DNA from 2 places in the Marinococcus sp. LNHM3E3-2.2 genome. Region 2 is predicted to be linked to the other one. Evidence: a T-box and tRNA genes for the amino acid it is inferred to sense, from the RefSeq annotation. Region 2 holds a T-box; the other holds one or more tRNA genes.
What was found. A T-box is a leader RNA that pairs with one kind of tRNA and senses whether it is charged. The one in region 2 lies ahead of thrS (threonine--tRNA ligase), so its partner is inferred to be a tRNA-Thr.

Region 1: it encodes a tRNA-Thr, which carries the amino acid that the T-box ahead of thrS (threonine--tRNA ligase) is inferred to sense. The anticodon was not compared.

Annotation. Positions count from the first base shown of each region.
Region 1 is NZ_JBQLIC010000017.1:18,456-22,875, forward strand. It holds gene smpB (SsrA-binding protein SmpB) at 1-393, shown strand, start outside; RNA gene ssrA (transfer-messenger RNA) at 471-833, shown strand; gene zupT (zinc transporter ZupT) at 1,025-1,834, shown strand; tRNA gene ACTRXF_RS14750 (tRNA-Thr) at 1,927-2,002, shown strand; gene ACTRXF_RS14755 (hypothetical protein) at 2,172-2,384, shown strand; gene ACTRXF_RS14760 (hypothetical protein) at 2,381-2,572, shown strand; gene ACTRXF_RS14765 (DUF1648 domain-containing protein) at 2,607-3,104, shown strand; gene ACTRXF_RS14770 (response regulator transcription factor) at 3,141-3,839, shown strand; gene ACTRXF_RS14775 (sensor histidine kinase) at 3,836-4,420, shown strand, end outside.
Region 2 is NZ_JBQLIC010000007.1:16,089-20,508, reverse strand. It holds gene dnaI (primosomal protein DnaI) at 1-283, shown strand, start outside; gene mqnC (cyclic dehypoxanthinyl futalosine synthase) at 425-1,534, shown strand; T-box leader at 1,585-1,801, shown strand; gene thrS (threonine--tRNA ligase) at 1,865-3,805, shown strand; gene infC (translation initiation factor IF-3) at 4,002-4,420, shown strand, end outside.

The DNA of each region.
Region 1 (4,420 bases), on a different contig from region 2:
ATTGAACTGCGGGGCACCGAAATAAAGTCGATCCGGGCTGGCAGGATGAATCTGAAGGACAGCTTCGGGAAAATCGATAATAACGAGCTGTTTCTGCATAATGCCCATATCAGCCCGTATGAACAGGGGAATCAGTTCAACCACGATCCCCTGCGTACGAGAAAGCTTCTGCTGCACCGCCGGGAGATTAATAAACTTATTGGTAAAAGCATGCAGTCCGGGTACTCCATTATTCCATTGAAGGTTTATATTAAAAACGGTAAAGCGAAGGTGTTAATCGGCCTTGCCAAAGGTAAGAAAAAATACGACAAACGCCAGGCGCTCAAGGAACAGGATGCCAAGCGTGAAATGGACAAAGCAATCAATCGCAGCATGAAAGGCATGAGCGACTAGATTGACACGCTCCAGACCTCTCGTTATAATATAGTATGTCGCTCATAAACCTATGGGCACATGCTTATCCTTCACATGGGGACGTTACGGCTTCGACAGGGATAGGTTGAGCTTTAGCTGCGAGCCGAGAGGCAGCTCGTAAAAATGCCACGCCAATAATAACTGGCAAAAACAACGAAAACCTCGCAGTAGCAGCGTAACAACTGCTTTTTGCGGATCCCGCATTCCATCGCCCGCGTGGAATGATTTGGGGTCTCACTCTTAGTGGGCTACGCAGTTCGCCCTCCGTCTGAGGGCGGCTGAAGAGACTAATCAGACTAGCCGTACGGAAGCCTGTTGCTAGGCTGACGTACTGGTGAATGATAATATAGCGACTACGCTCGTAGATGCTAAAGTGGCAATATCTCTGGACGTGGGTTCGAATCCCACCGTCTCCACCATACATACTGGAGACAACAGGTGCTTACGGCTTTCCAGCCGTGGGCACCTTTTTTCGTTCGCGGCGCAGAGAAAAACGGCGCCGGCTTTCCGCCGGGGGAAGTTTTGCATTGACACAACATTTGAATAATGGTTAAAATGTTGCATAAGGGAAAGAATCGTGAAGCCAATCAGATTACAAAGGGGGCAGCGTATGGAACCAAATGTCATTTATGCATTTTTGTTAACACTTGGAGCCGGGCTTGCCACAGGAATCGGAAGTATACTGGCTTTTTTCACTTCTACGACAAATACCCGGTTTTTGGCTTTTTCGCTCGGTTTTTCCGGAGGTGTGATGATTTATGTCTCCATGGTGGAGATATTTTTTAAGGCACAGGAGTCGCTGGTCGGGGCGCTCGGAGAAGTCGGAGGCCAGTGGGTTACCGTCGGGGGATTTTTTGGAGGGATGATTTTTATTGCCGCCATTGACCGGCTCGTCCCCCAAAAAGGAAATCCGCATGAAGTAAAGCGGGTGGAAGATATGCATATGTCAAAGGAAGAGCTTGAACGCCAGGGCCTTATGAAAATGGGGACCTTCACAGCTCTTGCTATTGCTATACATAACTTTCCTGAAGGTATCGCTACGTTTACCTCTGCTCTGAATGACCCGGGCCTTGGACTTGCGATCGCTCTTGCGATCGCGATACACAATATTCCTGAAGGGGTAGCTGTTTCGGTACCGATTTATTTTGCGACCGGAAGCAAACGCAAAGCATTCCGACTTTCATTTTTATCAGGATTATCAGAGCCGGCTGGTGCTATTCTGGCTTTTCTTCTGCTCATGCCGTTTTTGACCGATACGCTGTTTGGAATCATTTTCGCTGCTGTGGCTGGCATTATGGTATTCATTTCTCTGGATGAACTGCTGCCGGCGGCAAAAAAATATGATGAAACCCACGTATCGATTTACGGGGTAGTGAGTGGTATGGCCGTAATGGCCTTGAGTCTGCTGCTGTTTATTTAAGTGTATGAAAGCAAGAGGCCGCGACCGGCCTCTGTTTTTTTGATTGACACCCAATTTTTCTTTTTGTATATTATTACTTGCCGTAAACGTTCGCTAGTGTAGCTCAGCTGGTAGAGCAGTTGCCTCGTAAGCATCAGGTCGCAGGTTCAAGTCCTGTCACTAGCACCATTCATATCATTACAGCGCCCATACAGATGGGTGCTTTTTTGTTTTAAACCGGTCTAAAAAGAGAAAAGACCAATGAGGAAATATTTTGGCCTCTTTTTGATGAAAAGATGGGCAATAAGAAAAGAAAATGATACGTTGATATAAGATAAAGTCGAAAGGGAGGGGTAGTTTGAGATCCCCGGTGCTGTTTACGTTTAATATAATATTTTTAGTTTTGGCTGCGGCGACTGCCGGTTTTTTCCTGTGGCTTGGCGGATCTACATTTTACGTTATCGTCGCAGCAATTGGCATGCTGAGTGCTCTGCTTGGAGCGTACCAGACGGGCAGAAAAAAGCCAGGCTATAAAAAGAAATCAAAAGAAAAATCAGGAGGAAAGTCATGAACACAAATGCAGCTGTAAAATTCTTTTATTGGTTCGAAGGGTTTATTGTGGTGCTAAGTCTGATTCTCGGCGTTTTCTTCGTCATTTCCGGAGAATGGATGTGGAGCATCGTCATGGTCATTATTGCGATGTCCTGTATTGTTACGCTAGTAATGATATCAAAAGCGTTAAAAAAGCAGCAGTGGTGAAGCTGGAATAAAGAATAGTAGGAGGCAGACCGTTATGCCGACGTTTGCAAGAACAGCATTAATTGTAGGGGGTGTGGCTTCAATAGGAATACTGGCGATTGTGCTTTTCTATTGGACCCGTCTTCCCTACATTGTGCCCCAGTTTTTCGACGCCACCGGAGACCCGAACGAATATGCTGCAAAGTATTATTTATTTGTTCCGCCGCTGGCGTTGATCGCTATCTGGATCGGGGCGTATTTTTCTCTCCGCTACCCGGGATGGTTCCGTCTGCCGGTGCGAATGAATGAGCATCAAATAGAAGTGTTTAAGCGGGAGGGACAGATTCTCATTTCTGTGCTCCTCGTAGAGCTGTCGCTCGGATTTGTCTATGTTCAGTGGCAGACCGTCCGTACGGCCCTGAATGAAAGCGAGGGACTCGGGTGGTTTTTTCCTTCATTTTTCCTTATTTGTTTAATTGGAACCGCTGTTTATTTCACATGGAGAACAATCACTTTGTGGGGTAAAGCTTCGAACCAACGTTCTTCATCATAATAGACTGCCATCCGGCAGCGTATCGAGGGATGCCTAATGGAACAAGCACGTATACTGATTGTTGAAGATGAAGAAAAAATTGCGCGGGTGCTTGAGCTTGAACTCACCTACGAAAATTATTATGTTCAGAAAGCTTCTGACGGTCTTGAGGGGTTTGCCATGTACCAGGCGGAGCCGTGGGATTTAATTATTCTTGATATTATGCTTCCGGGCATCAGCGGTATTGAACTGCTGCGCCGGATACGAAGCCAGAACACAAAAACAGCGGTTCTGCTTGTTACTGCTAAAGATTCTGTGGAGGATAAAGTTTCCGGACTCGACCTCGGGGCCAACGATTACATTACAAAGCCGTTCCAAATTGAAGAACTTCTCGCCCGTGTCCGTTCCTCGCTCCGCTTTCAGGCAGAAGCAGCTTTGAAAGCCGAAGCAGAGCAGTGGCTCTCTGTGGGCGAAGTGCGGCTGAATGAGTCGGCCAGGGAAGTGTATGCCGGCGGGGAACCGATAGAGCTGACGCGCAGAGAGTTTGACCTGCTTTCCTATCTGTTGAAAAACAAAAAGCAGGTGCTGTCCCGGGACCAGATTTTAGAGCAGGTGTGGGGCTTTGATTATTTCGGGGAAACGAACGTGGTGGACGTATACATTCGTTATCTGCGCAACAAAATTGATAAACCATTTGGGACCGCGCATATCCAGACTGTGCGCGGCGTTGGCTACGTGGTGAAGGACTTCTCATGAAGCTTGGAAATAAAATTCATTTATATACATCGGTGCTCGTATTTGTGCTCGTCGTTCTTTTAGTGCTTGCTATTTACTTTTCCTTTTCCCGCATGATGATCGGAAGTGAGGTGGAACAGACTGTAGAAGAAGGAAGACAGACAGCCTCCACGTTTAATGAATCCGCGGATAATTTTTCGGTCGAACAGCTGCTCCGGGCGTATACCCCAACGGAAGGGATGGCCAGAATTGTACTGCAGGATGAGTCGGAGGCAGCGACGGTAACTTCCCCGGAAGAGGGAAGCTTAACGGAGGAGCCCGTTCAATATTATTCCGAAGAATATGAACGGGTGGTGGAACATAACGGGGAGCGGTACGCATTCGTTTCGGTGCCGGTCATATGGACAGATGGACAGGTGGCAAACATTCAGATTACCGACAGCCTCCGCCAGACAGAAGAAAATCTGGCGGTGCTCCGGATAATATTAATAGTCGCTACTATTGCGGCTGTCATCCCGGTCTTTCTCTCGGCACGCTTATTGAGCACGGTAATCCTCCGTCCAATCGCAGCGCTGTCAGCTACTATGCGTGATATCCAGACA
Region 2 (4,420 bases):
GGACAGCGTCAAAGGCGTGCCGGTGCTCATACTCGACGATCTTGGAGCCGAATCGATGAGTGCCTGGACAAGAGACGATATTTTAGGAGTTATTCTGCAGTACCGGATGATGGAAAAGCTTCCTACTGTTTATACTTCCAACTATGATTACAGTGAACTTGAAGAGCATTTGACGTATTCCCAGAAGGGTGGTAACGAGCGGCTGAAAGCTAAGCGTATCATGGAGCGCATCCGCCCTTTCACAGAAGAAGTGTTCATGGACGGACAGAACCGCCGGGGATAATTGGAAATGCATAGGGCATTCTAAGTGTATAATACAAATAAATATGCTACCATGATGATAGCGCCCAGCATGCAGAAAATGGGTTGGATTCGCGGTATTTTCATGCGAGCGCCACAAAGGAATTTTCTGGAGGGTATACAAATGAGCATTGATGGAATACTGGAACGTGCATTAAACGGAGAACGACTGACAATGGATGACGCTGTGCGCTTGTATGAAAGCGATGAAATAGAAAAAATGGGAGCTGCCGCAGATGAAATTAAAAAACGCTGGCACCCCGAGCCTGTTGCTACCTTTAACATAGGACGGAATGTCAATTACACAAACGTCTGCGATACCTTCTGCCGTTTCTGTGCATTTTACCGCCGGCCGGGATCGGAAGAGGGATACCTTCTTTCGGATGACCAGATTCTGCAGAAGATTAAAGAGCTTCAGGATGTAGGAGGAGACGAAATTTTAATGCAGGGCGGGACCAACCCGAACCTCCCATTTGAATACTATACGAACCTGCTCAAAAAAATTAAAAGTCATTTCCCTGATGTGACGATGCACTCGTTTACACCGGCAGAGGTGTACAAAATGATGGAAGTGTCCGGCCTGTCCTTGAGAGAGGTATTAACGGCTCTTCACGAAGCAGGTTTGGATTCACTTCCGGGCGGCGGCGCCGAAATTCTCACAGAGAAAACGAGAAAACGGATCAGCCGCCTGAAATGCACGGCCGACCAATGGATTGACTGCATGAAAATGGCTAAAGAGGTCGGTATGCACGGCACTGCAACGATGGTTATCGGCTTTGGCGAATCCAATGAAGAGCGGGCAGAACACCTGTGGCGCATTCGTGAGGCGCAGGATGAATCCAACTGCTTTTTGGCTTTCATATCCTGGACCTTCCAGCAGGATTACACAAGCATGAAAGGCGAGCGTATTACACCGGAAGGCTATCTCCGTAACGTTGCCATTTCACGCTTGTTCCTGGACAATATCCCGAACTTCCAGTCCTCCTGGGTAACAGCAGGACCAGAAACGGGGAAACGCTCCCTTTCCTACGGCTGTAACGACTTTGGCAGTACTATGATGGAAGAGAACGTTGTTTCTTCAGCCGGTACCACACACAAAGTGAACATCAACCGTATTCTTCGTTTAATACGGGAAGCAGGCTACACGCCGGCTCAACGTAATACGAAGTATCATACACTCCGGGTGTTTGAGGGAGAAGAGAACAGCGAAAAAGACTTTGTAATGCAAAACTAAATACAGGTTGCATGAAAAGAAGCTTTTCGCTATGCTGAAATAGCGAAAAGGAAAATGCAAGGATGAGGCCATGAAAATAAAACAGGCGTCCCAGAGAAGAGAACCATGGCTGGAAGTTCTCTACGAACCGTTTTATTTTTACCCCCTCGGAGCTTCGGCAGGGAACAGCAGTATCTGCCGGCGGATCCCCGGCCGTTACCCGGATAGAGTCGTCCCTTTACAGGGGAGGGAAACTAGGGTGGAACCGCGGCTGAGCCCGCCCCTTTCGAGGGGGCGGTTTTTTTATGTGTTTTTCTGTATATTACAGTAATAAAAGGAGGATAAATCACAGTGGCAGAACAGGCAATTACGCTCATATTTCCAGATGGAAATGAAAAGTCATATGACATTGGCACGACGACAGAAGAAGTAGCCGGCGGGATCAGCTCGGGACTGAAAAAGAGTGCGCTGGCAGGAAAAATTAATGGAAAAATGGTGGATCTCCGCACTCCGCTCCGGGAGGACGGTCAGATTGAAATCATCACGTATCAGTCCCCGGAAGGCCTTGAAGTGCTCCGGCACAGCACCGCGCACGCGATGGCCCAGGCGGTGAAGCGCTTGTTTGATGATGTGCAGCTTGGTGTCGGCCCGGTGATTGAAAACGGATTTTATTACGACATTGATACCTCGCACCAGCTGACGCCGGAAGACCTTCCTAAAATCGAAAAAGAGATGAATAAAATCATCGATGAAAATCTTGAAATTATTCGCGAGGAAGTGTCCCGGGAAGAAGCAGTCCGCTTTTTTAAAGAGCTTGGCGACGAGCTGAAGCTGGAATTAATTGAGGATATCCCGGAAGGAGAACAGATCGCGCTTTACCGGCAGGGAGAATTTGTCGATTTATGCCGCGGCGTTCATGTGCCGCAGACATCCAAATTAAAAAAGTTTAAGCTGATGAATATTTCCGGGGCATACTGGCGCGGGGACAGCAGCAACAAAATGCTGCAGCGTATTTACGGAACCGCCTTTGAAAAACAGTCCCAGCTTGACGATCATTTGAAAATGCTCGAAGAAGCTAAGGAGCGCGACCACCGTAAAATTGGCAGAGAGCTCGACATATTTACGACAAGTCAGACAGTCGGACAGGGCCTTCCTCTCTGGCTTCCAAACGGTGCCACGATCCGTCGGATTATCGAGCGCTATATTGTGGATAAAGAAGTGCGTCTCGGCTATGATCACGTGTATACGCCGGTACTTGGTTCCTCCGAGCTCTATAAAACGTCGGGCCACTGGGACCACTATCAGGACGACATGTTCCCGCCGATTGAAATGGATAATGAAACACTTGTGCTTCGGCCGATGAACTGTCCGCACCACATGATGGTTTACAAAAATAAAAAGCACAGCTACCGCGATCTTCCGGTACGCATTGCAGAGCTCGGAACGATGCACCGTTATGAAAAATCCGGAGCGCTTGCCGGTCTTCAGCGGGTGCGGGCGATGACGCTAAACGACGGTCACATTTTTGCCCGTCCGGATCAGCTGAAGGATGAGTTCATTCGTGCTGTACGCCTGGTTCGTGAAGTCTATCATGATTTCGGTATCAAGGATTATACCTTCCGGCTTTCCTACCGGGATCCGGAGGATAAAGAAAAATACGTGGACGATGACCAGATGTGGGAAAATTCCGAGCGCATTCTGAAAGAAGCGATGGATGCGATTGACGCTGAATACGTGGAAGCAGAAGGCGAAGCAGCATTTTACGGTCCGAAACTCGATGTCCAGGTAAAGACAGCAATGGGCAAAGAAGAGACACTTTCCACTGTCCAGATCGACACTCACCTGCCTGAACGATTTGATCTCACGTATGTGGGAAGCGACGGCGGCGAGCACCGTCCGGTAGTCGTCCACCGTGGCATTGTGTCCACGATGGAACGCTTTATCGCTTTTCTGCTTGAAGAGTACAAAGGCGCCCTGCCGACGTGGCTTTCCCCTGTACAGGTGAAAATCATACCGGTCTCGCCTGACGTTCATCTTGACTACGCGAAAGAAGTGGAAATGGCACTGCAGGCCTCGGATGTCCGGGTGGAAGTGGATACAAGGGATGAGAAGCTCGGCTATAAAATCCGCGAAGCCCAGACGCAGAAAATTCCTTACATGCTTGTGCTTGGTGACAAAGAGCAGGAAGCGAACGCCGTAAATGTACGCAGATACGGTCAGCAGGATTCGGACTCACAGCCGCTGAATGATTTCGTGGAAAATGTAACAGCGGCTATCAACGAATATCGATAAAAAGGTTGACGTCCTAATGGGGCCGTGCTAAGATGTCCTAGTGTGAAAATAATTAATCCCTAAAGAAGAAGCGCCCGCTTCTCACCTGACCGACAAACGTTGGCTGGTTATTACTAATATATTGAATGTGTAGAGCATATATTCTGTATACGTGTGGGCGCTTCTCTGTTTTAGAGGGTGTCTGCACGTTTTTTCGTTGTGCCAATGGTATGTATTTGCGTGGAAGCCCCGCGCACTAAATTTCTGGAGGTGGCTTATTATTCGTAAGGACCAAAAGGTAAACGAGGGCATCCGTGCCCGTGAAGTTCGACTCATCGACTCTAACGGAGAGCAGCTTGGAGTAAAATCAAGAAACGAAGCTTTAGAGCTGGCCGGGAAAGAAAACCTTGACCTTGTTCTTGTCGCTCCAAACGCAAAACCGCCTGTCTGCCGTATTATGGATTACGGTAAATATCGTTTTGAACAGCAGAAAAAAGATAAAGAAGCCCGGAAAAAGCAAAAAACGATCAACGTGAAAGAAGTTCGTTTGAGCCCGAGCATTGAAGAACACGACTTTAATACAAAACTGCGTAACGCAAGAAAGTTTTTGTCTAAAGGCGATAAAGTAAAAGCAGC